2 regions of the Sporosarcina sp. P16b genome follow, and region 2 is predicted to be linked to the other one. Evidence: a T-box and tRNA genes for the amino acid it is inferred to sense, from the RefSeq annotation. Region 2 holds a T-box; the other holds one or more tRNA genes.

Region 1 (16,954 bases), on a different contig from region 2:
CGTTTAACAAACTTTTCTCCATGGCGCGATGAGGAATATCAGCGTCCATGAATTCGGGCGATGTTACGACGTAGCCTAGCTTTTCGTAAAAAGGCACAGCATAGGATTGCGCATTCAGAATAAGTTTTTTCATAGAATTCTTTCGTGCATGTTCTTCTAATGTATTCATAATTAATTTTCCAAGATGTTTACCGCGATGTTCAGGTAAAATACAGATTCTCTCTATTTTACCGTGTGCATTTACCAGACCTCTCATGCGGCCGGCACCGATTGGTTGATCTACTTCATCGTAGACAACGAAGTGGATAGCTTCTTGATCGTGTTCGTCCAACTCAAGGATCAGCGGGACTCCCTGTTCTTCCACAAAAACTTTCTTGCGGACGGAATACGCATTCTGCCGACCTTTTTCATCTGAGACGATTTTTACTGTAATCTGCAAATCAAGACTCACGATCAAGACGGAACGTTTCATAGACTGTCCACGATCCGTCTTCTAGTTGATAAAGTAAATGAATCCGATCGATGACTTCCGTGTGGTCTACACCTACCATCTTCATTTGGTTAATCACATCATCGTGTTCACCAGAAGTCAGGTTTTGCGCAATTGTAACATGCGGAACAAAAGCATAATTGTTTTCATCGTGATAGAAGTTTACATTTAAATCCTTATGCAACGCGAGAATTTCATCGTTCGGTACAACTTTAAAGTAAATCGTGTTCGTCGTTGGTGCGAACGAGCCAACTTTTGTAACTTTCAACTCAAAAGGGCTGTTTTTAATGGTAATTTCTTTTAACGCATTTGCTACTTCTTCAATTTCCTTGTCATTCGCTTCGAATGGATCTTTCAGCGTCATATGAGGTGTGATCAGCGAATAATGCGGATCATATCTCATCCGATAGCCGTTTGCTAAATCTTGAAGTTTTTTTGAAGGGAATGCAACAATACCGTATTTCATTTAAGTTTGCCTCCTTGTGAATTGACTGAATTTTAGGTACATCTATTTTAGTATATCAGAAAATAGTCCAACATGTCTCTTTCTATTACTAAAGGCTATTTATTTCAATCAGCGCACGGCGAATATCAGGTTGCCATGATTTCCATGTATGATCTCCATCCAGCTCTTCATAATAGTGAGGAAATCTTTTTTCTTTAATGATTTTATGCAGCTCGCGGTTAGGTGTTAGAAAATCCAATCTGCCGTCAGCAGTTGTGGGTACATCAGTTTCTTTATCACCGATCACATGGTAAATAGAAAGGTTTGCAGGGGTTTGATTGGCTTTAACTGCTTCGAGTACGTGTTCATTAACGAATGGTGAATGCAATACTACATTTCCAAAGCAGTTTGGATATTTTAAAGCGGTCAATAAGGAAATCGATGCTGCCAGTGAATCGCCCATCAATATTCTTGAAGAGCCCATTTGGTATGTTGGGTAGGTTTCATCAATATACTGAATTAACTCGTGCGCTAAAAAGCGGATATATGCTTTGTGTCGATCACCTTCTGGATGATACATACGTCTGCGTTCTTGCACCGTTTTGTATGGGATTCCTACGATGATGACCGGTTCAATGATTTCTTCTTCCATTAATTCATCGGCAATTCGACCAATCCGTCCGAGTTGAAAATAATCTTTGCCATCAGATACGAGCATGACATTATGTTTGTATAAAGGGGAGTAGCGTGATGGCAAATATATCAATAGTTCCATTTCTTCTTGTAATTCATTACTGTAAAAACGAATTTCTTCAATTTTTCCTGGATTCATTTTGTAGGACCTCCATAATTAATGTACACTTACTAAATATCATACCGATAAATAACAGTGTAAAGCTAGTGAAAACTATTGCGCATGAAGAGAGAGAGGGGAAATAATATGGATGAAGGTAAAAACATTGTTCATTCGGACGTTGTGACTGCGGCAACAAAAGACGCGTTGATCCGTCGTGGGGTTAAGATTGAAGATATTGCAAAAATTGTGTATGAACTGCAAGTGCCTTATAACAAAGGTTTGTCACTCGAACAGTGTATCGACTCAGTAGAAAGCGTTCTTCGTAAACGTGAATTGCAACATGCCATATTGGTAGGAGTTGAATTGGATGAAATTGCTGAAAGAGGTCAATTATCGGGACCGCTTCAGCAAATCGTTGAATCAGACGAGGGGTTATTTGGAGTGGATGAAACGATTGCATTGGGTGCGGTATACACGTATGGATCAATCGCCGTTACTACATTCGGTCACTTAGATAAGAACAAAGTCGGCATCATCAACGAATTGGATACAAAAAAAGGAATTGGTATCCATACGTTCTTAGATGATTTAGTGGCAAGTGTGGCGGCTTGTGCGGCATCTAGAATTGCGCATAGAACGCGCGATTTGAAAGAAGCAGGCCTTACGTTTGAAGATGTACAAAATGGCAAGAGCTCATAATTAAAACGAACTGCTCTAGATCATCATTTCTAGCAGCAGTTTTTTTGTTGTAGATGAAATTAGTCAGTGCGTCTAGGATTACGGTTCTGTTATGAGGATGTGGTAAGCGGTGAGAGTGGAGAGTCCATTAGAACCACTACCTCAACCACGGCAGTCGCCTTCGCTGGAATAGGTGTTGGGCAACACCTGATAAAGGCTATATATTTACGGGGGTCAAGAGCATAAAAGGAACAGGAAATAATATATAAATTATTATTATATTGACAAGTTAAAGCGCTTTCATGGTAGAATGGTAGTGTCTATGACTACAAAATGTAAAGGGGAGATGGTCACATGAAGAAAAATTCACTTCGCCTACTGGCGTTAGTTTCCATGCTTGCGCTTCTTGTGCTCGCAGCTTGCGGTAACGATGAAAAAGCCGACGGGAACAAAGATGCAGACGGAAACAAAGATGAAGGTAAGACAGAGCAAGACTACAAGTTCTTGAGCTTACTTACTGGGGGAACACAAGGCACTTATTATCCATTAGGTGGATCTTTTGCTGAATTCATTACTGAAGAGACAGGAATCAAGACGACTGCTGAAGTATCTCAAGCATCTGCTGCGAACATGACAGCACTTAAAGATGGAGATGCAAACATTGCATTCGTACAAACTGACATCGCATACTACGCTTCTAAAGGTGAAATGATGTTTGATGGGGATGTAATTGACGACGTATCCGCTATTGGTGCACTTTATCCGGAAACAGTTCAATTGGTTACGTTGAAGAAAAACAATATCAAGACATTTGAAGACTTAAAAGGCAAAAGTATTTCAATAGGAGCGCCAGGTTCAGGAACAGCTGCTAACGCTGAGCAATTGCTTGAAATCCATGGTTTAGCTTTAAGCGATATCAAAGCACAAAACTTGGACTTCGGTGAGTCACAAGAAAGTCTACAAGCTGGACAAATTGACGCTGCATTCATTACAGCTGGAACTCCAACAGGTGCTGTTGAAGGTCTAAACGCTACTTCAGAAGTTTTCGTTATTCCAGTGGAAGAAGACAAAGCGGACGAATTAATCGAGAAATATCCATATTACACTAAAGAAATAATCCCTGCTGGAACGTATGGTTCCAAAGAAGAGACACCTGCAGTATCAGTAGGTGCAATGCTTGTGATGCAGAACGATATCTCTGAAGAACTTGGTTACCAGATTACAAAGGCAATTTATGAAAATGCTTCGAAAATCCAACATGCTAAAGGTGCTTTGATTAAAGCGGAAAACGGTTTGAATGGAATTGGTATTCCTGTACACCCAGGTGCACAGAAGTACTTTGACGAAGTGAACAAATAAACTGAGTAAGTTATCTGATAGAATCATGGGGGACGGTCAAGCGAGAGCTTTGTCCGTCCCATTCTTACTTTTTCAAATATAATTAGCGGAATACATAAACTATTTAGCCGTTTGTATGTAATGAAACAGAAAGGATTTAGCGGATGAAATCAAGAAAAATCGTTCTTCTGCTGACGTTTCTTATCGGAATTGTAATGCTGATCATCTGGTTTTATCCGTATAGACAAATGATCATACTTGAAGAGGTTCGGAGCGAACAACCAAAAGCGTATTATCTTCCATTACACGAGAATAGAAATTTTCAAATTCAATATATTCATTCAATCCATTTATCCAATGTGAAAGAGCAGTATCGCATTACCGACAATGGAAAGCTCCGTTTCGAATTTATGCAGTATGAAGATGTAGCCATCGGTTTGCCGGGTTATGCAGAGGAAGGCGAAACCCTGCAAGTAGAAGATGGTGTTTATACGCTTACATTCGAAAACCACGTAATAGACTCGTTTGTTCTCTACGTAGGGAGGGTGAATACAGATCTGTCTTTGCGATATGAGCAACAAGATTATCATCTAAAAGAATTTCTTCAAAAGGGGCATTCTTATGAATTTCATGTGGCGAAGGTTTCAAATTATAAGATGTTAAAAGGAGTCAGATTAAATGAAAAATAATAAAGATCGGGAAAAAGATATTCCCGCTATCTCTGATGAAGAAATGGGTACACTTTCTGAACAAGAACAACTCGAAATTCTTCAAAAGTACGACCCTGAATCCAATACGAGAGATCTGAAAGGTCTTATCGGGAAGATTGTATTTTTCGGTTTGTTAGCATTTTCAATTTTCCAGCTGTATACAGCGATTGGAAAACCATTTACAGCTCAAATCCAGCGATCGATTCACTTAGGATTTGCTCTATCACTTATTTTCCTATTGTTCCCTGCTAGGAAAAAGATCGGTGTGCGTCATGACAAAGTTCCGTTTTATGATATTATTTTATCCTTATTGGCGATAGCAGTTGGTTTATACTGGCCACTATTTATCGACGAACTAGTATTTCGTGTGGGGCGTGTATCCGATGTCGATTTAATTATCGGTATTTTAGCGGTTCTCCTCACACTAGAGGCAGCGAGACGTGCGGTAGGAATGCCGATCACAATCATCTCCGTAGTGTTTCTGGTTTATGCGTTCTTTGGACCTTATTTCCCAGGGTTCCTTGCACATAGAGGGCAAAGTGTGGAAAATCTCGTTCAACTCATGTTCTTTACAACGGACGGGATTCTCGGTACGCCCATTAGTGTATCCGCCACTTTCATCTTCGTCTTCCTGTTGTTTGGAGCGTTCTTAGTAAAGACTGGTGTTGGTAACTACTTTAATGACTTGGCGGTAGTATTGGCAGGACGTTTGACTGGCGGACCGGCAAAAGTCGCTATTTTCTCAAGTGCTTTGCAAGGTACAATTTCAGGTAGTTCTGTAGCAAATGTCGTGGGATCTGGTTCGTACACGATCCCGATGATGAAGAAGCTAGGGTACCGAAAAGAATTTGCAGGCGGAGTAGAGGCAGCTGCGTCTACAGGTGGGCAGATTATGCCACCCATCATGGGGGCCGCTGCATTCCTGATGGTTGAATTTATCGGCGGCGTTACGTATTGGGAAATTGCCAAAGCAGCAGCTATCCCTGCGTTGCTGTACTTCACCGGAATTTGGATCATGACCCATTTCGAAGCAAAGCGTGTTGGTTTGCAAGGGATGGATGCCTCGCAAATTCCTAATCGTAAAGAAACGCTAAAAAAGATTTATTTATTACTACCAATTATAGGTATTATTGTCTTCCTATTAATAGGTATTCCGACGATGAAAGCGGCTTTACTCGGTATCGTATTAACCATTGCAGTAAGTGCAATTAGTAAAGAAACGAGAATTGGCTTTAAAGATATGATTGAGGCGTTAGTAGATGGTGCCCGTACAGCATTGGCTGTAGCAGCTGCAACAGCTTGTGCGGGTATTATTGTCGGTGTTGTCGTCAAGACGGGTCTTGGGCTTAGCTTGGCAACCGGCTTGATCTCGGCAGCTGGCGGTAACATCTTGCTCACATTAATTTTCACGATGTTCGCGGCAATCATTTTGGGGATGGGCTCTCCAACGACGGCAAACTATGTTATTACATCTACAATCGCGGCCCCTGCTATCATTACATTATTGATGCTAGATGAGCCTACAGGTGCAGCTGTGCCGATTGTAGTGGCGGTATCTGCACACTTATTCGTATTTTACTTTGGTATCATTGCGGATATCACACCGCCTGTTGCACTCGCTGCCTTTGCAGCTTCTGGTATTTCAGGTGGGGATCCGATCAAGACTGGTGTCACTTCCGCAAAACTAGCAATTGCTGCATTCATCATCCCGTACATGTTCGTCTTTAATCCGGCGATGCTGATGCTCGACTCGAGTATACTAGAGATTGTTTGGGTGACTGTGACCGCCATTATTGGTATGGTCGCAATCGGGGCGGGGATCATTGGCTTCTGGTATAGTAAACTGAACTGGATTCTGCGAATTATCACGATATGTACAGGCATGTTGTTGATCTACCCAGAAACTATCACAGATATTATCGGTTTAGTATTATTCATCGTCTTGCTGGTGTCTCAGTGGATGGGTAATAAGAAAAATAATTCGCCAACATTGGCTTCAAATTAACTAATTTCTAAAAAGACTTGCCAGCTCGAAATGGAGCTTGCAAGTCTTTTATTTTACTGATGAAAGATAAGAATTTTCAGAAAGTTACAGGCGCTCTTACATCTCTACAAATCTAGTTGGGTGAAAAGAACTAGACTAAATAGAATTTTTACTAGAGGACGGGTCTAATATATATAAGGATTCCCGTCGAAACTTGAATTTTAAAACACATGATAAAATTAAAGTCAAGAAGCCGAAGGACCAAAAATCAGTCAAATTATTTTGGACTAATTACGCAGTTTTACCAACACGAGTTATGTATATACTACATATAAGCGAATCAGTCATAACGAATAAACTATATAGATCGGTACAGAAACCAATCAAATCAAAAAGGAGAGAAAATACTATGAGTACACAAGAAACATGGTGGGAAAACGTTTTTGAAGGGCACTTGGCACATGGTTTCAACAAAGAACGTATGAGTGAGCTGGATCATGAAGAGTTTTTATATTTTGAGAATGAATCAACAGAAGAACAATTAAACCCTATGCAGTAAGGAAATGGAGGAGCGTCTCTAAATAGTCTAATAAACGTCCATAAAAGTCGATAATTTTTCTAATGGTATAGAAAAATTATCGATTTTAATTTCTTTGTTTACAACAAGGAAAGATAATGTTATTATAGTATTTGTGCTTGAGAGCCTAACTAACTCATTTCAACATGCACATCCTAGTATGATCGATTCCGTAGCTCAGCTGGGAGAGCGCCACCTTGACAGGGTGGAGGTCGCTGGTTCGAGCCCAGTCGGAGTCATAGGTGCCAAACCTAAGTTATTTACCGTAGGAACACGGTTTATAACAATAAACAGTCCTATTAGACCGAATGTCTAGGGGCTGTTTTTTTATGTCTAGATTTTTTCACATGTACTGTCAAATGATATTCAAGCGCACCATCCGTCATGCGGTGTATAGTGATAATACGAGCACCTATTTAAATAAGCAGGAGGGCTAACATACAATGAAAAGAAAACAGATTACATCTAATGTACAAAAATATACAGTGGAAGAACAGATAGAGCTCTTGCCGTATTTATTGAAGGTTATGTCAAAAAGCAGTAGAAATTCGGTGAAATCCATTCTTACACGTGGCCAAGTTATGGTGGATGGTCAGATGACAACAAAGCATAATCAGCTATTAGCGCCTGGACAAAAGGTGGAAATACAAAGCAATAAAACGGCTATAAATGTCTCGAAATTAGTCGGTGTATCTATTCTCCATGAAGATGACGATATTATCGTGATCAATAAAGATGCAGGCATTCTTTCTGTAGCTTCTGAAAAAGAAAAAGATCAGACTGCCTATAGAGAAATCACAAAGTATGTGAAGAGGAGTCATCCTGAAAACCGAATTTTTGTTGTGCACCGTCTGGATAGAGATACATCGGGTGTGATGATGTTTGCTAAAAACGAAGAAACCCAGCAAGCGTTGCAAAGTACATGGAATGAATTGGTAAAGGAACGTTTGTATACTGCGCTTGTCGAAGGGAAAGTACGTACACAATCAGGAACTATTTCGTCTTGGTTAACGGAAAATAGTGCATTCAGAGTATATTCAAGCCCAACTGACAATGGAGGACAACATGCCATTACACATTATAGAAGAGTACAAGCGAATAAAAGTTGCTCATTGTTGGAAGTTCTTCTGGAAACCGGCCGAAAAAATCAAATACGTGTGCATATGGAAGAATTGGGTCATCCAGTGATGGGTGACAAAAAGTATGGTGCTACAGGCAACCCTTTGCGTAGAGTGGGACTTCATGCCACAGCTTTGTCATTTATACATCCACGTACAGGGGAATTAGTTCGATTTGAAGCGGAAGTACCGCAAATCTTCATTACGCGCTCAAAATAAATAATGGTTCATTTTGCAGTTCCTTAGGATATCCAAGGAACTGCTTTTTTATGTGATTTCATTCAAATGTATAGTTGAATGGCTAAATTGACAAAATATCTTGAATTGCATATACTAAAATTAATCAATCAAACGGACGGTTGAATGATGAAAAGGTAAAATGAACGAATTTTTGAGAGGACTGGTCACATGGCTTCTGAGAAAAATGTCTATCGCCTACAAAATTTATCGTGCACGAGTTGTGCTGCAAAATTCGAGAAAAATGTCCGGCAGATTGATTCTGTGAAAGATGTGCAGTTGAACTTTGGTGCATCCAAATTAACCGTTGCGGGAGAGGCTTCTATTTTACAATTAGAAGAGGCAGGTGCATTTGACGGTATTAAAGTGTTCCCAGAAAAACAGCGGATCAGTAAACAACATACGCCTTTTTGGAAAAAACGTGAAAATCAAACGACTATTGCTTCGTTAGTTTTGCTACTAGCAGGGTATGCAGTATCTACCGCAAATGGTGATCATAACTGGCTGTCGATCGCTCTGTTTCTCTCTGCCATTATAATCGGTGGATTCAGTTTGATGAAGGAAGGATTAACGAATCTTTTTAAACTTGAATTTGATATGTCTACATTGATGACAATCGCAGTCATTGGGGCTGCACTCATTGGTGACTGGGCAGAAGGTGCGGTCGTAGTGTTCCTCTTCTCTGTCAGTGAAGCATTAGAAAGTTACTCGATTGATAAAGCGAGAAACTCCATTACGTCATTAATAGAGATCGCCCCTACAACTGCAATTGTACTTCGCGGAAATAATGAATTTGAAGTAGATGTAGAGGATTTACGAATTAATGATGTGATTTTGATTAAACCGGGACAAAAGATTGCGATGGATGGTGAAGTGATCCAAGGTGACTCATCCGTTAACCAAGCCGCCATTACAGGTGAGTCTGTGCCCGTACACAAAGTACTTGGAGACGAAGTGTTTGCAGGTACCTTGAATGAGGAAGGTGCAATGCAAGTCCGCGTGACGAAACTAGCTGAAGATACTACGATTGCCAAAATCATTCACTTAGTAGAGGAAGCACAGGCGGAAAAAGCACCGACACAACAATTTGTCGATCGCTTTGCGAGATACTATACGCCAGCTATTTTAGTTATTTCTTTACTGATTATGATCATACCGCCACTTTTAATCGGTGGAGTATGGGGTGAATGGTTCTATAAAGGTCTTGTCGTATTAGTAGTTGGCTGCCCTTGCGCATTAGTCATCTCCACGCCTATTGCGATCGTTACCGCGATTGGGAACGCTGCACGCAATGGTGTATTGATTAAAGGTGGCATTCATTTAGAAGAAACGGGACAAATCAACGTGGTAGCATTTGATAAAACAGGTACGCTGACTGAAGGACGTCCGGAAGTAACAGATGTCGTGTCGGTTTCTTCATTAACAGAAGATCAAATAGTGCAACAAGCAGCTTCTATCGAGAAGTTTTCCCAACATCCATTAGCCTCATCGATTATGCGGGCAGCGGAGAAATTACCGCTTGGATTACTGTCGGTACATCAATTCCAATCCATTACAGGTAAAGGCGCAAAAGCTATGATTGGAGAGCGTGTAGTGCATGTGGGCAGTCCTAATTTATTCCGGGAAATGAACACAGTGGCAAAATCCATTGAACAGCAGATTTTAGCGTTTCAGAAACAAGGTAAAACCGTTATGCTCGTCTGGTCTGAAGCGGGTTTAGAAGGAATAATAGCAGTAGCTGATCAAGTGCGTAAAAGTAGTGTGAAGGTTATCCAGAAGCTTCATGAGATGGGTAAGAAGACGGTGATGCTAACGGGTGATAATCAATCGACCGCTCTAGCAATTGGAGGGCAACTTGGGTTATCGGAAGTCAAAGCAGAATTATTACCCGATCAAAAAGTCGAGATGATTAAATCATTAGGTCAATATGGTAAAGTGGCAATGGTGGGTGACGGAGTGAATGACGCGCCAGCATTAGCTACGGCAAATGTCGGTATTGCAATGGGAGGTGCGGGAACAGATACTGCACTTGAAACGGCAGATATTGCATTGATGGCAGATGACTTGGAGAAACTTCCCTATACGATCAAATTAAGCTCGCGCACGAAACAAATCATTGTACAAAATATCTCGATCGCTCTTGGTTTGAAAGTGCTTGCACTACTTCTCATTATTCCAGGTTGGCTGACATTATGGATGGCGGTCATGGCAGATATGGGTGCGACGGTCATTGTCGTATTAAATTCATTACGACTCATGAAAAGTAAAATATAAAATACGTAGAAACTTCAGTCGAATCAATCGTCTGAAGTTTTTTCTATTGAATAAAATGGTAGACTGATAACAACAACAATCATGAGGAGTGTGGATAATTTGGCAATGACCAGTCTGGAACTTGAAATGATTATGAACAAACAGAAGCAATATTATGTATCAGGAGTAACGCGTAGTATTTCATTTCGAAAAATGATGTTGGAAAAGCTATATAAAGCGATTCAAAAGCACGAGAAAGAAATTTCGGAGGCATTGCATGAAGATCTACACAAACCTCCGCTCGAAGCCTATGTAGCAGAGATAGGCTTTGTGTTATCCAGTATTACACATATGATGGATCACATGGAAGAATGGGCAGCGCCTGAAAAAGTTAAGACACCACTCCATTTACAACCGGCAACGAGCTTTATCGTGAAGGAACCATATGGCACTGTATTGATTATCGGACCCTTTAACTATCCGTTCCAACTGTTGATTGATCCGTTAATAGGCTCGATCGCAACGGGGAATTGTACAGTGTTGAAACCTTCGGAAGATGCGTTGCATACAGCTGCTGTCGTGGACAAAATCATTTCAAGTATATTTCCGTCGGAGTATGTAACCGTTGTGCATGGTCACAAAGAAGAAACACAACTGTTACTTGGCGCACCATTTGATTATGTATTCTTTACCGGAAGTGCAAAAGTAGGAAAAATCGTCATGAAAGCTTGTGCGGAGAGATTGACTCCGTTGACACTAGAATTGGGCGGAAAAAGTCCAGCCGTTGTCGATCATACCGCAGATATCAAAAAAGCGGCAGAGAAGATTGTTTGGGGTAAGTATATGAATGCAGGTCAAACATGTGTAGCACCAGACTATGTATTAGCTGACGTTTCGATTTACGATGAGTTGTTAACTGAAATGAAGAGCGCCATCCAACGTTATTACGGGAAAAATGCACAGAAGAGTGCTGACTACGGTCGCATAATTGCGGATCGTCATTTCGATCGGCTGGCGAAAATATTAGAGCAAGATCAAGCATATATCGTAGAAGGCGGCAAGACAGATGCTGCGGATAAATACATCGAGCCGACAATTTTAGCGCTTTCGGACTGGAATAGCGCAAGTATGCAAGAGGAGTTATTTGGGCCGATCTTGCCTGTTCTTCCGTATGATAATTTAGGTGTGGCCATGCAGCAAATTAGCATGTTACCTAAGCCGCTTGCTGCATACCTTTTCACTGAAAACGATGAGGCAGCCAATCATTTCATCGAAGTATTGCCTTTTGGCGGTGGTTGCATCAATGACACCATTTCACATGTGGCCAACATTCATTTACCGTTTGGCGGAGTAGGACCTTCTGGAATGAATCAATACCATGGAAAAGCAAGTTTTGAAACATTCTCCCATTCGAAATCCATGATGAAAAAGAGTACCGCAGTATCGGTGCCTATAGCATTTCCTCCATATAGAGGGAAATTGTCAGTAGTAAAGCGTTTCATTCGCTAACTGTAAGGAAATTCAAACTATTGAGATGCACTTTGCTGTCTTTTGACCAGCAAAGTGCCTTTGTGATCATCGATGATCTTGTTACAGATCAACATCATTTAAGTAACGGACAATAGGAGTAAATATTTCGGCATGATATAGAAACTTCATGCTATATTCCATGCTGGATGTGAAAAGAAAAGATGCGTATAATAGGAATGATAGATACATTCTATAACACTTCATTTTCCAGAATAAAAAGCCTTTTTGAATTACTATTCGCCTTTTTGTTATACTTACACGAGTTATTCACCAACGTATTGGAGGAAGCCAAATGAACACGAAAGATTTACTATCTGTACTACCTGTAAAAACAATTAAAGGGACATTACCTGAAAATATAACAGACGTAGCGGTCGACTCAAGAGCTGTTCAAGATGGAGGGGTATTTGTTTGTCTAAAAGGTTATACAGTGAATGGTCATCAATTCGTCAAGAGTGCATTGTTAAGTGGCGCACGTGTTATTATCGCATCAGAGCCTATCATAATAGATGAAGACCGTACAGCGGTCGTCTATGTCGAAAACACATCAAAAGCGATTGAACTATTGGCCTCTAAGTACTATCAGTATCCTTCGAAACGTATGAAAATGATCGGTGTTACGGGAACCAATGGAAAAACGAGTGTCGGCAACATCATTCATGACATGCTGCGACAGGCTGAAGAAAGGACAGCTGTTTCTGGTACGATTGGTTTTAAATTAAATGACATCCTCTATGAAACGGAAAATACAACGACTGATGTTTTGACTACTCAGCAGATGATTGCGCAAGCAGCAAATGAAGGTTGCGAATCGATGATCATGGAAGTGTCTTCACACGGATTAGTTGAAGGACGATTGGCAGGAACGGAATTTGATATCGCGATCTTCACTAACTTAACGCATGATCATTTGGATTATCACAAAACGATGGAGAATTACAGTGCAGCGAAAGGTTTACTGTTTGCACAATTGGGTCAGCAACTTGATCAACAAAAGTATGCAATCATCAATGCTGATGATCCATGGAGCAGTAAGATGATCGAAATGACATCATTCCCAATTTACACATACGGTATTCATGTGAAGTCTTCATTCCAAGCAACAGCGATTGAAATGCAGTCGAACTTTACGAAATTCCAATTGCATGCGCCAGATGGAACGTTCCCCGTTACGATGCCGTTGATTGGAGAGTTTAACGTCTATAATTCGTTGGCCGCAATTGCAGCGTTATATGCGAAAGGAATGGCCACAGAAGACATTTTACCGCTACTGGCGAATGTATCGACAGTGAAAGGCCGTCTTGAAAAAGTGGAAACATCTTTACCACTGACCATTTTCATCGATTATGCACATTCGCCGGATGCGATTGAAAAAGCGATCGCTACAGTGCAACCCTTAAAAAAGGAAGGCAACCGTCTATTATTCTTAATAGGAACGGGAGGTAATCGAGATCGTCTTAAGCGCCCAATCATGGGAGAAAAAGCGGCAGCAGCAGATTATGTTGTCTTTACGACAGATGATCCACGAGACGAGCCATATGAGTCGATCTTATCGGAACTTAGTGCCACTATGCCGCATAACCAGTACGCATGTATAGGGGATAGAGAAGAAGCAGTGCGTCATACTATTGAGCAAGCAAATGCGGGAGACATCATTATATTTGCTGGAAAAGGTCACGAAGACTTTCAAATTATCGGCAATACGAAATATGCGCATTCGGATGCAAACATTGCACTTGAAGAAGCAACCAAAAAGTTCGGTGACACACCCATCAATAAGTGAAGTGCAGTTTGAATTTGAGAGTTTATAGTTTTTTAGTCAATTCAATGAAAACCATTGAAATGCATTCCTATTCTCTCTATGATAGAAAACGTAAGCAAAAGGAGAGTACAATGGATGCAAAAAAATAGACATGATGAAATCACATCGCGGCGAACGTTTGCGATTATTTCTCACCCCGATGCCGGTAAAACGACAATTACTGAAAAGTTACTATATTTTGGCGGAGCGATTCGTGATGCTGGTACAGTTAAAGGAAAGAAATCAGGAAAATTCGCTACGTCTGACTGGATGGAAATTGAAAAACAACGTGGAATATCTGTCACTTCTTCCGTTTTACAATTTGACTATGCAGGCAAACGTGTCAATATTTTGGATACACCCGGACACGAAGACTTCAGTGAAGATACGTATAGAACATTAATGGCAGTGGATGCTGCCGTCATGATGGTTGATTCAGCAAAAGGAATCGAGCCACAGACCATTAAATTATTTAAAGTATGTAAAATGCGCGGAATTCCTATCTTCACATTCATTAATAAAATGGATCGCCAAGGTAAAGAGCCTTTGGAGCTAATGGAAGAACTAGAAGAAGTGTTGGAAATCCAATCTTACGCAATGAATTGGCCCATTGGTATGGGGAAAGAGTTCCTAGGCATTTACGATCGTTTCAATGAACGTATAGAGCTAGCGCGTCCGAATGCAGACGAGGAACGTTTCCTTCCAATCGACGAAGACGGCGAGCTTGCAGTAGAACACTCCATGAAAGAGACTTCTTACTATAAGCAAGCACTAGAAGATGTCATGCTATTGAATGAAGCTGGGAACGACTTTGATGAAGAACGTATCGCTAAAGGCGATTTGACACCTGTATTCTTCGGTAGTGCGTTGACTAATTTTGGTGTTCAGACATTTTTAGAAACATTTTTACAATTCGCACCTGAGCCTCAACCTAGGTTAACGAAAGATGCTGAATACGTAGACCCTGAGTCTGAAGTTTTTTCAGGATTTATCTTCAAAATTCAGGCTAACATGAATCCTGCACATCGGGATCGGATTGCATTTGTTCGAATCGTTTCTGGTGAATTTGAGCGTGGCATGACGGTAACGGTTCCGCGTCTTTCTAAAAACTTCAAGTTAACGCAAACGACTCAATTCCTTGCAGATGACCGCGAAACTGTCAATCAGGCAGTAGCAGGCGATATTATTGGGTTATATGACACAGGTAACTACCAAATTGGTGACACGGTCATCAGTGGTAAAGCAAACTTTCAATTTGAGGCGCTTCCACAATTTACTCCCGAGCTTTTTGTTAGAGTAAATGCTAAAAACGTCATGAAATCCAAACAGTTCCACAAAGGAATCTTACAGCTTGTGCAGGAAGGAGCTATTCAGTATTACAAAACATTGCATACGGAAGAAGTCATTCTCGGTGCAGTGGGGCAGCTTCAATTCGAAGTTTTCGAACATCGTATGAGAGCGGAATACCATGTGGAAGTCCAGATGGAGACAATGGGATCCAAAGTAGCGCGCTGGATTGAAAACGAAGAAGATGTAAAAGAGACCATGGCAGGACAGCGTGCATTACTCGTAAAAGATCGATATGATCACAAAGTTTTCTTGTTTGAAAACAGTTTTGCGATGCGTTGGTTCCAAGATAAATACCCGGATATCAAACTGTATAACCAATTATAAATTGTAAAATATATGGCCCGGACGGATTCATTATAATCCGTCCGGGTTATTTGTTAAAAATGTGAATATTTTTTGTGTGTATTCGCTATTATTCGAGCAAATTACGGTGATAATACGCTATTCAGGTGATATGGTGGAAAGATGAAAAGGTTTCTCCAGCTGGAGCGCTGAAAAAGAGAGGAATAGATCAATGAAGATTAGTAGTTTTTCGGTCAAACGACCCGTTTTTACGTTAGTCACTATGTTTCTTGTCATTATTTTAGGTGCAGTATCCTTCTTTAAAATTCCCGTTACCTTAATTCCTGATCTAAATCCGCCGGTAGCGGTAGTGGTTACGAATTATCCGGGTGCTTCACCAACGGAAGTAAGTGAGAAAATCACTAAACCGTTGGAAGAAAGTTTATCGACAGCTCCTGGCTTAAAGTCGATGCAGTCTTCTTCTCGAGAAGGAGCCAACTTAGTATTCTTACAATTTGACTGGGATTCTTCGATTGATGACGTCCAAATGGATATCCTCCAACGGATTGATCAAGTAGAAATGCCTGATGGTGCTAATAAACCACGTTTCATGAAGTTTGATCCCTCTCAATTCCCGGTCATCCAATTATCTTTGCGATCCGTCGATCAAGATACGAATATACGGAAGATTGCAGAAGAGCTAGAGAAAGAATTACGCCGTATTGAAGGTGTAGCCAGTGTCAACGTGTCAGGTAAAATCATTGAAGACGTTCAGGTTATTTTAGATCCTGATAAATTAAAAGAATTTAGTTTAACGCAATCCGATGTCGTGCAAGCAATACAAGCTAGTAATGTATCTATGCCAGGAGATCCGATTGACACGAGTGATGGTAGAAAGTTAACTACAAGAATCTTAAGTACTGTACAAAATATCTCGGATGTACGAGGTATCCAAATAGGCGCTAATCCTCAGACAGGTGACAAAATCAAAGTCTCTGACGTGGCGGATGTTGCTTTGTTGGAGCCGGAAGTACAGACAGAAACACGAGCCAATGATGAGCAAGCTGTATTATTGTCTGTACTTCAAGAATCAGGAGCAAATACTGCAACTGTATCTAAAGAGTTTAAAAAATCATTGGATAAGTTATTGGAGAAAGACGCATACAAGGATATTGAATCTGATGTGATGTTTGACCAAGGGGACTATGTACAGATTGCCATTGGCAATATTGGTCAGTCATTAATTCTTGGTGGTTTGTTCGCTATGCTCGTATTATTTGTTTTCTTACGTGGAATTAAGAGTCCCATCATCATTGGAGTAGCGATTCCATATTCGGTTATTGTAACATTTGTTCTCATGTATTT
Region 2 (16,954 bases):
GGAATCATTCAACGTGCAACACGTGCAGTGAAAGAACGGCATCCGCAATTGGTCGTTGTAGCGGATACTTGTTTATGCGAGTATACAGATCACGGGCACTGTGGCGTTATTCACGACAATGATGTAGATAACGATGCTAGTCTCGTTCTGCTAGCGAAGACAGCAGTCAGTCAAGCAAAAGCGGGAGCGGATATCATTGCACCTTCGAATATGATGGATGGTTTTGTAGCGGTCATTCGTCAAGCGCTAGATGATGCGGGATTCCAAAACATTCCCATTATGTCGTATGCAGTTAAATATGCGTCTGCTTATTACGGTCCATTCCGTGAAGCGGCGCAATCCACACCACAATTTGGCGATCGTAAAACGTATCAAATGGATCCAGCAAATCGTATGGAAGCAATGCGTGAAGCGGAATCTGATATTCTTGAAGGCGCAGATTTCTTAATTGTTAAGCCAGCATTGTCTTATCTCGATATCATTCGCGATGTAAAAAATCATGTACTCCTACCTGTCGTGGCATATAACGTCAGTGGGGAATACGCAATGGTCAAAGCGGCTGCATTAAACGGCTGGGTAGACGAGAAGAAAATTGTGTTAGAAACATTAACAAGTATGAAGCGTGCAGGTGCAGATATCATCATGACATATCATGCAAAAGATGCAGCTCGCTGGTTGGAGGAGAAATAATATGGGACAAAAAACATATACGAAATCTGAAGAAGCGTTCAAAATAGCAGTGGATTTAATGCCAGGTGGCGTCAACTCACCAGTGCGTGCTTTCAAATCAGTTAGTATGGATCCGATCTTTATGGAAAGTGGTAAAGGTGCGATCATTAAGGATATCGATGGCAATGAATATATTGACTACGTTCTATCTTGGGGTCCTCTAATCCTAGGACACACACATCCTGACGTAGTATCTGCAATGCAGAAAGTAGCTGAAACAGGTACAAGTTTCGGAGCGCCTACACTTCTGGAAAATGAATTGGCAGAGCTTGTAATCGACCGTGTACCATCCATCGAGATGGTACGTATGGTGTCTTCTGGTACAGAAGCAACAATGAGTGCACTTCGTTTAGCACGTGGCTATACGAAGCGTAATAAGATCCTTAAATTCGAAGGTTGTTATCACGGGCATGCGGATTCCTTACTTATTAAAGCAGGTTCGGGTGTTGCTACATTAGGTTTGCCTGATAGCCCTGGAGTGCCTGAAACGATTGCACAAAACACGATCACGGTCCCGTATAATGATCTGGAAAGTGTTAAATTGGCCATTAGAGAGTATGGAGACGATCTAGCTGCAATTATTGTAGAACCGGTTGCAGGAAACATGGGCGTTGTAGGACCGGATAGTGGCTTCCTTAAAGGCTTACGTGAGCTTACAGAAGAAAACGGTTCATTATTAATTTTCGATGAAGTCATGACTGGATTCCGTGTAGGGTATAAATGTGCACAAGGTCACTTCAACGTCAAACCCGACCTTACATGTCTTGGTAAAGTTATCGGTGGCGGACTGCCTGTAGGAGCATACGGCGGTTCTCGCGAGATTATGGAACATGTAGCACCGGCAGGAACTATTTATCAGGCGGGTACATTGTCTGGCAATCCGTTAGCCATGACGGCAGGTATTGAAACGTTGAGAAAGTTGACGCCGAAAACATACGAACACTTCATCAAGCTTGGTGATCAGTTGGAAGAAGGTTTCCGCGCAGCAGCGAAAGCTAATAATATTCCACATACCGTCAACCGTGCTGGTTCGATGATCGGGTTCTTCTTTACGGATCAACGCGTTAATAACTACGATAAAGCGAAAACTTCCGATTTGGAACTGTTCGCAGAGTATTATCGTCTAATGGCAGAAGAAGGTATTTTCTTACCACCTTCCCAATTTGAAGGTATGTTCTTGTCAGCAGCCCACACAGAAGAGCATATCGCGAAGACTGTGGAAGCTTTCCATACAGTGTTTGAGAAGTTGAAACGATAATCTTGAAGCGTCAAGCAGATTTTATTGCTTGGCGTTTTTTATGTTCATTTTTTATGATGATAGCGCGATGTTGGCGAGGATTGGCGCGGTTTTCAGATGTTATGGCGCGGTCTTCGGGATCAATAGCGCGGTGTACGCCGGCATTTGCGCGGTGTACTGTCCTTTTGGCGCGATGCTAGGCTTTAATAGCGCGGTTGCGATCGTTTCATTCCCATTCACATTCCACATTATACTTCACTTCTAAATTCCTTTATTTCTTCATATAGTAGCCTGAGTTAAGAAAAGGAGTGAAGCGAAAATGACGACGCATCAATGGACATTGCAAGAGTCTTTTTATTTCCCTGTGGAGTACGGGGCATTTGCTAAATCGGCTGAGGTAAAGGTGACGCCAGGGTTTACGGAAGAACGTACGGAAGATGCAATCCGTTTGCAAGGGATCTATCATATCGCGGCAAACGTTGTATTTGATGCAGACAAGCAAGTAGAATTGGCAACTGAAGATGTATTAGTCATTCATGACGTGGAAGTAGAAAACAATAAAGGATATTTTGAATATGCTGTGCCTTTGAATGTTGATCTACCAGTAGAACTCGATGGCGACTTGCAATTGGAAGTGCGAGATATTAAATCTTCATCACAGGAAGACGGGGGATTGAAACTTGAGTGGACCGTTCACTTGAAACAGGAAGAGCCTGTACAAGAACCGGTTGTAATCGAAGAAGAGCCCGCAGCACCACAGTTCGTAGCTGCCTCGACATCTCATTTAGAGTTTCTTGCAAATGCTGATCGTGCCGTTGAACAAGTAAATAATGAAATGGAAGACTTTCTCTTATACATCGCCGAGATGGATGACGATATAACGAGAAAGATCTTCCACTCAAATAATGTTTTTGTAGAAGCAGAAGGACAAAGCAGCGAGTAAGCAAAATACTAAAAAATCGCCAGTGGTCGGGATAAGTAGTAATCGAATCAATTGAAACACGGTGATCGGGATGATACAGCCTTTACAGTAAAATCTTGTTTTCCGAAGCCACGGCGGCAACAGATAGGGATTATAACCTTTTCGCATCGTTCACCATCCTTTCTCTATAGACTACTATTCAGTTGACGGACTCTACATGTTTCGCTTATAATAATGTGTATATGAATATAAATGCGAAGAGTAGGAAAGTACATGTGAACCGTTTTCTTTAGAGAGGGTACGATTGGTGGAACGTACCTGGAAACCGCATATGGAAGTCCCCTATGAGCAGTTTCTGTGAAATATGAGTAGCAGGAACCGGTGAAGACCGTTACCAAATCATGAAGATGTAATGCTTTTTGCGTTCATAAATAAAGGTGGTACCACGAGCTCCTTCGTCCTTTTACCGGGATGAGTGGGGCTTTTTTGTATCCCTTTTTATTTGAAGGAGGAAATGAAATGACTGACGAATTGACGATGCCGACCAAATACGATCCGCAGGCAGTGGAAAAAGGACGTTATGAATGGTGGCTTGAAGGTAAGTATTTTGAATCGAATGTAAAAAGCGAGAAAGAACCGTATACAATTGTGATCCCACCACCGAACGTTACCGGAAAGCTTCACTTAGGACACGCATGGGATACGACTTTACAAGATATGCTCATCCGCATGAAGCGTATGCAAGGGTATGACGCACTATGGTTGCCGGGAATGGACCACGCAGGAATTGCAACACAAGCAAGAGTAGAAGAAAAACTTCGCGCGGATGGTAAAACGCGTTATGATCTTGGACGCGAAAACTTTGTACAAGAAACATGGAAATGGAAAGAAGAATACGCGAGTCATATCCGTGCACAATGGGCGAAGCTTGGTCTGGCTCTTGACTACTCACAAGAGCGCTTTACTTTGGATGAAGGATTGTCAAAAGCAGTACGTGAAGTATTTGTTAAGTTGTATGAGAAAAAGCTGATCTACCGCGGAGAGTATATCATCAACTGGGACCCTGCAACGAAGACAGCGATATCGGATATCGAAGTGATTCATAAAGATGTGCAAGGTGCATTCTATCATATGCGCTACCCATTGGCAGATGGCACAGACTCGATTGAAATAGCGACAACACGTCCTGAAACGATGCTTGGTGATACAGCTGTTGCAGTTCACCCCGATGACGAACGCTACCAGCATTTGATCGGCAAGATGGTTAAATTGCCAATCGTAGGACGCGAGATTCCGATCGTAGCGGATGACTACGTAGAAATGGATTTCGGAAGCGGTGCAGTGAAAATTACACCAGCGCATGACCCGAATGACTTTGAAATAGGTAACCGTCATAACTTGCCACGTGTGCTCGTCATGAATGAAGATGGCACGATGAATAAATTAGCAGGCAAGTACGAAGGCATGGATCGTTTCGAATGCCGTAAACAAATCGTCAAAGACTTACAAGAGATGAATGTGCTATTTGAAATTGAAGACCATATGCACTCAGTCGGGCACTCGGAACGAAGTGGTGCAGTAGTGGAGCCGTATTTATCTACACAATGGTTCGTCAATATGCAGCCACTTGCCGAGCAAGCAATCAATCTGCAGAAAAATGAAGAAGAAAAAGTGACGTTTGTTCCTGAACGTTTCGAGAAAACCTACTTAGGATGGATGGAAAATGTCCATGACTGGTGTATTTCTCGTCAACTATGGTGGGGTCACCGAATTCCGGCTTGGTATCACAACACAACAGGTGAAATCTATGTGGGTCAAGAAGCACCAGCTGATGAAGAAAACTGGACTCAGGACAATGACGTACTAGATACTTGGTTCTCATCTGCCTTATGGCCATTTTCAACTATGGGCTGGCCAGATGTTGACAGCGAAACATTCAAAAAATATTACCCAACAGATGCCCTTGTTACAGGATATGATATTATCTTCTTTTGGGTGTCCCGTATGATCTTCCAAGCTCTTGAATTCACGGAAGAGCGTCCATTCAAGGATGTCTTGATCCACGGATTAGTACGCGCGGAGGACGGGCGAAAAATGTCTAAATCTCTCGGTAACGGTGTAGATCCAATGGACGTAATTGAGCAGTACGGTGCAGACGCATTGCGTTATTTCTTGGCAACAGGTTCTTCACCAGGACAAGATCTACGTTACTCTACAGAAAAAGTAGAAGCGATCTGGAACTTTGCCAATAAAATTTGGAATGCTTCCCGTTTCGCGTTAATGAATATGGATGGCATGACATATGAAGAAATCGATTTGTCAGGAGAGAAATCTGTTGCAGATGCATGGATTTTAACTCGTCTGAATGAAACGATTGAATCAGTAACAAGCTTGGCTGACCGGTATGAGTTCGGTGAAATGGGCCGCGCGTTATATAACTTCATCTGGGATGACTTCTGTGACTGGTATATCGAGATGGCGAAATTGCCACTATATGGTGAAGACGAAGCAGCGAAAAAAATGACGCGTTCAGTTCTTGCACATGTTCTAGATCAGACGATGCGTTTATTGCACCCATTGATGCCTTTCATAACAGAAGAGATCTGGCAGAACCTTCCCCATGAAGGTGAGTCGATTACAGTAGCACAGTGGCCTGAAGTGGATGCGGCTATGATGGACAAGTCGCGTGCTTCGGATATGAAATTGTTGATGGATATCATCAAATCCGTGCGTAATATCCGTGCAGAAGTGAATACACCGATGAGTCGTAAAGTCGATTTGTATATTTCAGCGAAAGACGAGAAGACCGTGGCGGTACTTGAAGAGAACCGTAACTATCTTGTGCGATTCTGTAATCCTGAAACATTAACAATTGGTGTGAAAGTGAATGCGCCAGGCAAAACGATGTCAGCAGTCGTGACGGGTGCAGAGCTGTACTTGCCACTTGAGGGATTGATTGATATTGACGAAGAGTTGGCTCGTTTGACGAAGGAACTTGGCAAGTGGCAAGGTGAAGTGAAGCGGGTTCAAGGCAAGTTGTCGAATGAACGTTTTACTGCGAAAGCGCCTGAGTCAGTTGTTGAGGAAGAGCGTGCGAAAGAGAAGGATTATTTGGAGAAGTACGCGGCGGTTGAGCGTCGTATTGCAGAGTTGAAAGAGATTTAAAAATAGTTTAAAAAAGAAGGCCTATTCGACAGTGTGATGCTGTTGAATGGGCTTTTTTTAATGTCGAAGTAGAGAGTGGTGGGATGAAAGGATGCCTTCATAAAGTGCGCGCGGTGGGCCAACCAGTTCGCTTTGCTCTCTTTGGTTGTCTCGCTTGTCCGACTAATGCTCTGAGAGTTGCCGTTCCTTTGCCTGAATTCCTACTTTTTGAGGAGGAAATAGTTTAATAAGTAAAAACCAAAACCATCTAAGTCAATGTTCTTATAAAAACATAGTACCCTATAAATAGTGTTATTAGATTCTTATGGGTATAATTGAATTCATAGTATTTAGACCGTGTGTAGAAGGTTGTTTATTGATTTTTTGTTAAGTCGGCTTAGCTTTGCAGTTAAGTTAAAAAAATCCGCATTATAGGATGTATTATCACGTGTATTCCGGCCGTGTATCTACTGTATTTGTACTTTACAGCTATGAATATGTAAAGGGGAGAAGCGCATGTTAATTAAACCGAAGAAATTGCAACGTGGTGATCGGGTCGCAACAGTGAGCCCTTCGTGGGGAGGCGCAGGCGAACCGGAAATCAGGTGGCGGTACGAACAAGGCGTAAAGAGATTGGAAGATCTATTCGGACTAACTGTCGTAGCAATGCCAAACAGTTTAAAGGGAACCGACTTTCTCTATAAAAACCCGAAAGCTCGTGCAGAAGATCTAATGGCGGCATTTAGCGATCCAAATATTAAAGGGATCATTGCGAATATCGGTGGGGAGGACAGTATCCGATTACTTCCATACATTGATTTTGACGTGATACGAGAAAATCCAAAAGTCTTCATGGGATACTCTGATGTTACGGTATCGCATTTATTTTGTCATAAAGCGGGAATTTCTTCATTCTACGGACCCGCAATATTAACTGATTTTGCCGAGAATGTTGAAATGGATTCCTACACGGTCGAGATGGTGAATCGAATTCTCTTTTCTAATGAAATCATAGGTGAGATACAACCGGCTGAAAGATGGACAAGCGAGCGGTTGGAATGGATCGAGTCGAATAAGAGTAAGCGGCGTACGATGAATCAGAATACTGGATACGAACTGCTTCAAGGCTCAGGCACTGTGCAAGGCCGATTGATTGGCGGATGTATCGAAGTATTAGAATTTGCAAAGGGGACGGTGATTTGGCCAGGAGACAAGTATTGGAAGGATAGTATACTATTCTTTGAAACATCCGAGGAGAAGCCTGATCCTAGTTTAATTCGATACTGGTTAAGAAATTATGCAGCACAAGGAATTTTACATAATGTGAATGGGATAATTTTCGCGAAGCCTCAAGACGAGAAATACTTTGATGAGTATAAAGAGGAAATCCTTACTGTGATGAAAGAGTATGATTTGGAGCATTTGCCTATTTTGTATAACTTGAACTTCGGTCATACGGAACCTAAATGCATTTTACCATATGGAGCGTTGGCGAAAATAGATTGTATACGAAGGACGTTTTCTATTGTAGAGAGTGGCGTTGAGTAAAATAGTAAAGAAATGGGGTGTTTATAATATTTACTGATCGGCAGTTACAAATGTTCATTGAAGGGGAGATTATGGGGGATACTTTTCCTTATGATAGTGATGATGAACAGGAAGTCTTGGCACATATCAATCGGTTATTTTATCGAATCTGTCGTATCCACAATGTGGTCTGCGAAGCGGAATGGGATCATTTCGGTAGCGGCTATGCTTCCTTTGTGGAGTTTTTTTGTTATCGGAAAGAAGATTATATAACCGTGGTAGAAAAGAATGGAATGCGTGAGATAGAGATAAAAGGTATTATACTTGATGTAAGTCGTCTAGCATCAGTTGCTATAATGGGTGAAGATGTAAGGTATAGAACAATTCGGGTAGAGACGGCTGAGGAAGTGAGTGGTGGACATGGTTCAATACTTGATACACCTACTTCGCTAGCTGTTAGTGAGGAATTGGAAACACTAGCAACAGAATTACAGAAAGCTTTACTGGAGTTTAATTACAAATTATTAGCTGCGAATGAGATGAGTACGCCACTATCGTTTAAAACAAAAATACCGACGGTTTATCGGAATGAGCGACAATATCTAATCTTGGATGCGATCTTTTACTGGGAAGATTAATAATGGTAGGGAGGAAGCATATGAGAGACTAGCTAGCATATTTCCTGACGACTTAAAATCTTATATAGAAGGGAAAAATATGTTTGTGAAGGAATTAGAGCGAAAAGCGCTTAGTTGGTACGATACAAAAGAGTGATATTTAGAAGGAAAACTGAAAAAAAGAAAGATGTTGAAGATATTCGGGAAGTTAGGAATCGTAGTATTTTCCACACTTCCACTAACCGATCTATTTTACATAATATAATTATTGGTCTAAGCGGGAAGGAGTTTAGCTATGCAAGCAATTAGTAAAACTCTATGTATTGTTTTTCCTTTCATTGTACCGTCACTAATTGTAGTCTTTGTCATAAAGAGATTGGATCAGAAAACTAATCTAGGTTCGTTGACTAAGAAAAAATCGAAGAGCGTTCAGTCATGATTAGACAGTCTGATACCACTTGGAATGTTGATTGGTTGTAAACTGGTTTGCTAATTAGTATGATCTCTCCCATTTCATTAAGAAAGAAGAGATGTAATGATAGAAACTACAGTCTAGACAAGTGGATTCGGTAGAATGAATAAGCATTATCTGCGCTAGTAGCTATACATACAGTTAAGTCAGTAACTTCTAGAAAATACGTTTTATGAATGACGTGAGGAGAAAATAGAATGAGTAAAACAAAATCTACTTCCGAAACTTGTATCATCGTTCTTCATGAAATATACGGAATCAATCAATTTATGAAAGACATATGTGTTGCGTTGTCTGAGAAAGACTTCGATGTGATCTGTCCAAATCTGTTGCCTCAAGAAACACCTTTTGATTATTCACAAGAAGAGGTAGCTTATGAAAATTTTATGCAGCATGCTAGTTTCGAAAACAACGCACGTAAGGTAAAAGAGTTAGTGGTGGAGATGAAGGACCAGTACGAAAAAGTATTTATACTTGGATTCAGTGTAGGAGCGACAATTGCTTGGCTCTGCAGCGAGGAAGAGTGCGTAGATGGGATGGTTGGATACTACGGATCACGAATACGAGATTATGCAGGAATGAACCCCGCTTGTCCAACTTTGTTGTACTTTCCGAATACCGAGAAGTCATTTGATGTGAAAGAAATGGTTTTGAAATTAGAAAAGCCGAATGTGGAGGTATATACGTACGATGGGAAGCATGGATTTAGTGATCCATACGCTTTTGCATACAATGAAGAATTAGCTCATATTACCTTTAAGCAAACGATAGACTTCTTTAGAAAAAATGTAAAGAATCGTGTAGGTGGAAGCACTTCATGAATTGAAGTGCTTTTTGTTGTTTAGATATATTGATAATATAAACCGAACTGTGTATCGTACCATAACAGTGTGCCATGTTTTCTCTTAGGTAGACGTGCTTGAAAACTCCATTCAGGATACTGTTTGATAATCTGGACATGATCGCCAGTGGCGAATGCGATAAAGGAGATATAATGATCTTTTGTCATCGGGTGGTCGCTTGAAATAAAACGTTCATTATCGACTTCTTCAATCGTAAGTTTTTCTTCATCCTTCGCTTTCTTCGCTTGTAGCGCTTCAAGCTTTCTGCCACAGCAAAATAGTGTAATATTTCCCGTTGCCAATACAATATTATTGCAAGATGGACAGACAAAGTACTTTGATTTTTTCATATTTCCTCCTATTAACTCATTAGACAGTACTTCACCGTCTAAAATATTTTCTATATTCACACCAAGTAGCTTAGATAGATTGGATAAAAGTGTTACATCCGGACAACCATATCCGCGCTCCCATTTTGAAATCGTTCGATCCGAAATATTCATTTGATCGGCTAATTGTTTCTGGGTGAATCCTTTTTCTTTGCGTAATGTATATATTAATTCACCAACTTTACTTGTATCCATCGGTTTCCCTCCTGCTCTCTATTATCATAGGCGAATATCCAACATGCATCAACAAACGTTCCGTGGAGTTTGTTACACTTATATATACTGGCGTGGTTAATTTACTAGAAACTATAAAAAGAGCAGATCTGAGATAGTAGAAAGCAAGGTGAGTAGGAATGAAACAGCATTGCTGCGAAGAAATGGCGTATCATGCAACTTTTACATGTGACGTACACAAAGACCCGTATGATTGCCCGGATCAATTGATTCTTTTTAATAAAACAGATCAAGATTACGGATTGTTAATTCATGATGGAGGTACTTCAAGTATCGAGATTTCATTTTGCCCATGGTGTGGAAGTACATTATTGGAAAGGGGATAGAAAATGAATAAACTTCAAACGTACGCTGTCGTTATTGCGGTTTTAGTACTCGTCTTTTTCTTCGTTCTTTCAGTAGTAACGAGTAATTGGAAGTTTTTCTTTTGGAGTATCATACCGATCCTTTTATGGCTAATGACGGCTTTCCTAGCTAAAGTCAACGCTAGAGATTAAATGGAGTACATCCCTCTACTTATAAAGGGGCTGTCACAGAAAATCATAATGACTTTCTGTAACTGCCCCTTTTGTTATAACCACAACGTTTCCCCAATAAGCAACTTTCTTAATCGATTTTCATCCAACTGCAATCTTCTCCACTCAGCATTCAGCCTTTCAACAGCTTCGGGCCCTGTATCGATTTCATTATCTGGCGCTTGCTCGATTACGATACGTAAATCTTTCTTTCCTTCATTACGTTCTTTCTGCCACCGAATCACTTCTCGCAGTGTCTTACGCGTATCTACGTTATCTAAATTAGTATAGCGTTTTCTCCTCATGATTCATCACTCAACTGATTTTTGATATACTCCAATAATTTCTTCGCCACTGAAAACTCATGTGTTTGATAGAGTGAACGGGCACCAACGGGATCTTCGATTTCATTCAGTAACCAGCCACCTGAAATAGGAAGAATGAAATCAATGCCTAAATAGTCGCTAGAAATTGCCCGGGAAATCGTTTGAACTTGTTTGATTTCAGTGTCGTTCAACATATACTTTTCCACGGTACCGCCTAATGTGTAATTGGATTTAAATGAATCTTTCGCGCCAGTTCGTTTCACTGCGCCTAACACTTCATTACCGAGCATAAATACGCGGATGTCCGTCGCGTCAGATTTGATGAAAGGCTGTGCGATTAGTTTAGTTGGATCAAATTGATTGAGAATATCTTCTGTTTGTTGTGCAGATTCACATAGAAATACTTCGCTTCCGCCGTGACCTCCGCGAGTTTTCAGTATGAAAGGCAATGTAGGAAGTTGATCCACTTTGAATGTGGGAACTGAGGGAATACCAAGCAAGGAGGCCAGTTCAAATGTGCGTAGTTTATCATTGGCGATTTTTTGTATACTCGCTCGATTGAACATACGGTAACCGGCTTGCTCCAATTCTAAAGCTAATTCAGGATCACGATCGCGGAATAAAATGAAATCAAGTGGTTCAGTAGGTGACTCTGTTATCAGCTCAACGTTCATATCTAGTTTTTTCGCTTCTTTTAATAGATCGTCGATAAACGCATAATTTCTCTTCGCTTCCTCCGCATTATAGTAAATGGCACCTTTCATTTAATCTTCTCCAATATATACGCAATCATTGCATCGGCGACATTGATACCGGTGACGTTCAACAGGTTGCGAATATGCGCTGCACCGTTCACTTCACAAACCAGAGGCTGTTCATCCGCACCGAATAACAAATCTACTCCTGCGAATTCTGCACCAACTGCTTTTGCGGCTTCCATAGCTAGTGTTTCTTGGGCGGGCGTCAATTCCACAATTTCAGCTACGCCGCCGTTTGTAATGTTCGCGCGGAAATCCGTCTCCGAATGACGATACATGGCCGCAATGATTTGATCGCCCACTATATTGACGCGTAAGTCCCGCCCTCTACTTGTCTCGATGAACTCTTGAAAGACATAATCGACACCACGCAACTCATCGACTTTTTCATAGAAAGCTTCTACCGTTTCGATCAAATACACTTTCATACCAAATGAGCCATGACCTTCTTTAATGATCATGGGCAAGCTGAGCGTTTCAAGGACGTTCTCGTAATATCCGCTATCTGCAATTGTGAAGTTTGGATAGACCTTCGGTGCGATGATCGTTTTCGGCATCGCGACACCGTGCTTCGCGAATTCAAGATACTGCTTGGCTTTATTATCACATGTCTCAATAACTTCAGGATCATTGAAGACGGGGATTCCTGCATTTTTTAAATACTGTCCAAGCAATGTATCTTTATCGAGGAAGACGACGAAATCAGGGACATCTTTTATCTGAACTTGCACATCCATCTGTATTTCATAATTTTTTAAGATTGTCGCCCGTACACCAGCACGCTCTGCTGCTTCCTGTACAAGCCGTGCTTGATCAGCAAATTTATCACTCGTTAAACTACCATTATAAATAACCCAACAACTTTTCAATCCCCACGCCACCTTTGCTATACTGTATATAACTTAATTTTAGCACAGGAGGAATTTCTTTGATTCCAAAACTTGATGAATATAAAGAACAATTTGACATAATGAGTGACGACGAGATTAAACCTGGATTAGACGCAATAGAAAAGGCATTGGCAAGTGTATTGAACCCTGAGAAAGATTTGCGAATTATTCATGTGGCAGGTACGAACGGCAAAGGTTCGACGATTGCAGTAATGGAAGCAGTGTTACAAGCACATGGATTTGAGACCGGTGTGTTTTCTTCACCGGCCATATTGGATATACATGATCAGATTCGGATCAATGGAAAGCCGATTGCGCAAGAGGAGTTGGAATATGTGTTTGAGGAGATGGAAGCAGCAGGATTGAGCGGTTTGCTGACGGACTTTGAATTGCTGACGGTGGCAGCGTTTTTAGCGTTCCGTAATGCAGGACCGGACTACGTCTTGCTTGAGACGGGGATGGGTGGTAGATACGACAGCACGAATGTGGTGACGCCTTTAGTGTCTGTCATCACGTCGATTGCTCTCGATCATATAGGGTTTCTAGGGGATACGGTTGAAAAGATTGCCGCGCATAAAGCTGGCATTATTAAGCCGTATATTCCAGTCGTTATAGGGGAATTGCCACACAAGGCGAAAGAGGTTGTCTTGGCAGAGGCGAAGTCGAATAAAAGTTTAGTACGCGCATATGACGAAGAATTTACAATGAAGCAAGGAACTATGGAGACCTTCTGCGGTATGTCTACATTTGAAATTCCGGCGCGTAATATGAAAGGGCCACATCAAGCGATTAATCTTGCCGTTGCTTTAGAGGCATTATCATTGGCGGGGGTACCTTTAAAACAAGATCATGTGGCTAAAGCTATAGCAAATGTAGCTTTGCCTTTTAGATTCCAAAAGATTGCAGATCAGGTTTATATGGATGGAGCCCATAATCCTGCTGCTGCGCGTATGTTGGTACGTACTATTAAAGAGCAATTTCCAGAAGAGAAAGTGGACTGGGTTGTGGGGATGTTGAATACGAAAGACTATCAAGCTACGTTGGAGATTTTAGCACCACTTGCGAATAGTTTTACATTTGTGGATTTTCCGCATGCACAAGCTGCAAAAGCGAAGGATTTACAAGCGGTTTGCCCGATTGAGGCAAGTCGTGTGATTTCGTTTGAAGAAGTCGATGTAACATGTTCGAAAAAAAACATAAAGGTAGTTGTTGGGTCTCTTTACTTATTAAGTAGTTTAATGAGACAATAGGCTTAATAAAGTTAGTTTTATAGACTATTACGTTTAGGAAAGGGTATTTAGTTTTAGTAGGAGAATATAACGAATATAAACGGGAGGAATGTCATGTCATGAATACTACGAAAGAAAAAGGATTTACACTAGTCGAAATTCTAGCGGCTTTGACAATTTTGGGTATTGTATTCGTTAGTTTCATGACAATTTTTTCTCAAATGAATGTATTTAATACTCGGACAGAATCTAAACTTGAAACGATCCATTTGGCTAAAAAAGAATTGAATTTTTGGAAAGAGAACCCGATGCCGTTAGAAAATAATGAAGGGGTTTTAGTTCTAAAGAAAGATACTGAATCGTCATCTGATTTTATTTTTTATACATATACACGTCAAGATGAACCCAAATACGAATACCGTGTGAAATACCGTGTACCATCAGACTTGAAATCTTTCACAGAAACATCTGTTACACTCCATAGATTACAAATTTCTATTTATGAGAAGGGCAAGGAAATTAGTGAGACGTTTGGTTATGTGGAGGATGGGGCTCTATGAATGTAAAGTGGACAATAAGAAAGAATCAGCAAGGAATGTCTGTTGTTGAACTATTAGCAACGCTACTACTTGTTTCCTTGGTATCTGTAATCATCTGGACAACATTCTCAATAAGTACTCGAATGAATACATCGGAGACGGCAAAATTACGCTTACAGCAAGAGGCAAATTATATTGCGACAGAAGCACAACGATTACATCGTAAGTGTTTAAGTTATGAATTTGTTGTGATGCCTCAAAAAGTGAGTGTTCAAAATTGCCGAACGTCATCACAAACTATAGAAGATTCTATTCTTAGTACGAATTTTATGTATTATACAGATCAAAAAAAATCAGAAACTACTGAAGAAAGATTCTATATAAACGCAAAGAAAGAGAATTTAGAAATATCAAAGTTTTGGGTTGTAGATCCAAAAAACAATAAATTGAAAGTGTCGATCCCATTGGAATTATCCAGATATAAGGAAGCCCCTTGAAGAAAGGAAGCGGTCATGTGCAATTACCTAAAAATGAAAAAGGCTATGCATTAGTGCTTGTCTTGCTTGTCATCATATTTATCATGATTGGTAGTGCTGTTTTCATGAGGGGATCGATTAGCAATGCTAAACAGCAACGTATTGTAGATGACAACAATCTGGCATATACTGCTGCTGAAATGGGTGTAGATTATTACAAATGGCTGTATATAAATAAATTTAAAGCAGAAAGACGTAAAATTTGGAATGAAATGAAGTTGGCCTATGAAAGCGATAAGATCACGATAAATAAAAAAAGTATAACACCCGAAAAAAAACAAGAAGAGCTTAAGCAAGCGGCAAAAAACCGGCAAAATCAAATGGTTGATCTACTTCTCAACCTTCACTTCACTAATCTTGAAAAAACGAAGCCAGATACAACAGATTCTTTACATTATAGTATTTTAGAACCGGTAAACTATACTAGAGTAAAAGACTCCATGGATAGGTATATAGGTTTACTAGTCAAAGGCAAAGTGCTGGGGGAATATGGAAAAGGAAGCAAACGAGCGAAAAGCTTGGATTTTGAGCTACTGTTTGATTTTCCGTTGCTAGTTGAGGATAGTATTTCCAACCCGCCAAATAATGGAGAGAATTCTTTGACGATTCCCGTTGTGAACATTCAAAGTTTAATTGAAGGCAATAAGCAAACTAAACCATGTACAACTAACCCTAACAATGAAAAATGCCTGGGACAGAAAACTATTGATACTCATTTTACTGCAATAAATTCCATTGTGTATTTTCCATTCGGTTATACAAAAGGAAATGGTAATATCGGAATAGATTTTAAGAATACACAAATATATTCAAAAGGAAACATCGAGCTACCTAATATGAATACTATGAATAACATAACCATGTATGCTGATGGAAATATTGAACTAAAAAACTTAAATGGCGCAAATCAAGCGAATCTATATGCAACTGGAAGTATTGAATTTAAGAATTCTAGTTCGGGTTATTCGAATTCTATACTTTACGCAGACCGTGATATAGACGGAAAAAATACCGAATTTAAAAACATGAAAATAGTTGTCGGTGGTAACTACACTGGAGAGAAATTTGCGCTAACTAGCAAGTCAATTATGGTAGTTGGTAAAGAACTCACAATGAAGAAAGCAGGCTCTATACAGAATTCCAACTTAGTTGTTAAAGGAAATTTAGTTGTAGAGAAGTCGCTTGCCATTAAAAACAATTCAAAAGTTTGCGTCGGTGGAACTATTGATTTTAATAATATAGATCTGAAAACAATGGATTCAAATAGCAAAATTTATTTCGTGGAAGAAAAAGCTAAACCCCAAAATATTATGGGGAAATATCCAAACTTAATTCCGATGAAAGAATCTGTATTTAAAACTAATCCACAAGCGTTATATGATAACTGTGTTGGCGGTGGAAATGGAAGCGACAGTTCGGGCATTTCAGATAACCCTAATTGGGAGCCTCCTGAAATCGATGTTACATATAATTAATCAAAGTCAGGAGATTTACTATGAAACTAAAACAATACAAAATTAGCCTCATCTTAGGTGCTCTATTACTAGTCATCTCCGCTATTTTTGCCCAACAAGCTTACGCAGGCGACGGCTTCTTCTCAAATTTTAAGAAATTCAGCAAGCACACGTACGCAGGGCCGTTTGACATTTCAAAGCATAATCGTAAAGATGCGAAAGAAAAGCTTATAAATAATTTTGCAGAGCTTAAACAAACTTTATCAGTACAACTAATCGTACAAGATCTTCAAGTAGATGTTCCGGCAGAAGTGGTAAGTTTCGATCCAGACGCTACGCTAAACGAAGCGAAAAGTGGAGTGGATAATTCATTAATCGCAAATGTCTCTAGGGAAGGGCTTCGTACGGTGATGAAACAAAATTTCCATACGCTTTCATTCAGTGAAGATGACGTGGAGAAAATAGCCGCACAACTAGAAGTTCAGCTACAGAGCGGCATTATGCCACAACAAGTATATATAGCGGATTTTATACCTGATTTATACGAGCAGAAACAAGTAATTGCTTCAGCTGCATATGAAGTAGATGAGCTAG

Evidence for each region. A T-box is a leader RNA that pairs with one kind of tRNA and senses whether it is charged. The one in region 2 lies ahead of CSV77_RS07110 (valine--tRNA ligase), so its partner is inferred to be a tRNA-Val.
Region 1: it has a tRNA-Val gene. The T-box ahead of CSV77_RS07110 (valine--tRNA ligase) is inferred to sense a tRNA for this amino acid. The anticodon was not compared.

What each region holds. Positions count from the first base shown of each region.
Region 1 covers NZ_PDYO01000001.1:5,542-22,495, forward strand. The annotation lists gene CSV77_RS00055 (GNAT family N-acetyltransferase) at 1-472, opposite strand, end outside; gene CSV77_RS00060 (YjcG family protein) at 441-956, opposite strand; gene CSV77_RS00065 (alpha/beta hydrolase) at 1,045-1,767, opposite strand; gene CSV77_RS00070 (phosphatidylglycerophosphatase A family protein) at 1,876-2,430, shown strand; gene CSV77_RS00075 (TAXI family TRAP transporter solute-binding subunit) at 2,764-3,768, shown strand; gene CSV77_RS00080 (DUF1850 domain-containing protein) at 3,912-4,436, shown strand; gene CSV77_RS00085 (TRAP transporter permease) at 4,426-6,462, shown strand; gene CSV77_RS16975 (hypothetical protein) at 6,851-7,000, shown strand; tRNA gene CSV77_RS00090 (tRNA-Val) at 7,185-7,257, shown strand; gene CSV77_RS00095 (RluA family pseudouridine synthase) at 7,462-8,355, shown strand; gene CSV77_RS00100 (heavy metal translocating P-type ATPase) at 8,545-10,647, shown strand; gene CSV77_RS00105 (aldehyde dehydrogenase) at 10,747-12,135, shown strand; gene CSV77_RS00110 (UDP-N-acetylmuramoyl-L-alanyl-D-glutamate--2,6-diaminopimelate ligase) at 12,449-13,939, shown strand; gene CSV77_RS00115 (peptide chain release factor 3) at 14,054-15,631, shown strand; gene CSV77_RS00120 (efflux RND transporter permease subunit) at 15,822-16,954, shown strand, end outside.
Region 2 covers NZ_PDYO01000004.1:83,843-100,796, forward strand. The annotation lists gene hemB (porphobilinogen synthase) at 1-690, shown strand, start outside; gene hemL (glutamate-1-semialdehyde 2,1-aminomutase) at 692-1,987, shown strand; gene CSV77_RS07100 (hypothetical protein) at 2,286-2,909, shown strand; T-box leader at 3,137-3,354, shown strand; gene CSV77_RS07110 (valine--tRNA ligase) at 3,408-6,053, shown strand; gene CSV77_RS07115 (S66 family peptidase) at 6,549-7,580, shown strand; gene CSV77_RS07120 (hypothetical protein) at 7,652-8,197, shown strand; gene CSV77_RS07125 (dienelactone hydrolase family protein) at 8,846-9,469, shown strand; gene CSV77_RS07130 (helix-turn-helix domain-containing protein) at 9,490-10,074, opposite strand; gene CSV77_RS07135 (DUF6980 family protein) at 10,233-10,439, shown strand; gene CSV77_RS16890 (hypothetical protein) at 10,443-10,610, shown strand; gene CSV77_RS07140 (hypothetical protein) at 10,685-10,933, opposite strand; gene CSV77_RS07145 (ATP-grasp domain-containing protein) at 10,930-11,718, opposite strand; gene CSV77_RS07150 (ATP-grasp domain-containing protein) at 11,715-12,581, opposite strand; gene CSV77_RS07155 (bifunctional folylpolyglutamate synthase/dihydrofolate synthase) at 12,641-13,852, shown strand; gene CSV77_RS07160 (type IV pilus modification PilV family protein) at 13,951-14,391, shown strand; gene CSV77_RS07165 (hypothetical protein) at 14,388-14,867, shown strand; gene CSV77_RS07170 (hypothetical protein) at 14,885-16,381, shown strand; gene CSV77_RS07175 (VanW family protein) at 16,402-16,954, shown strand, end outside.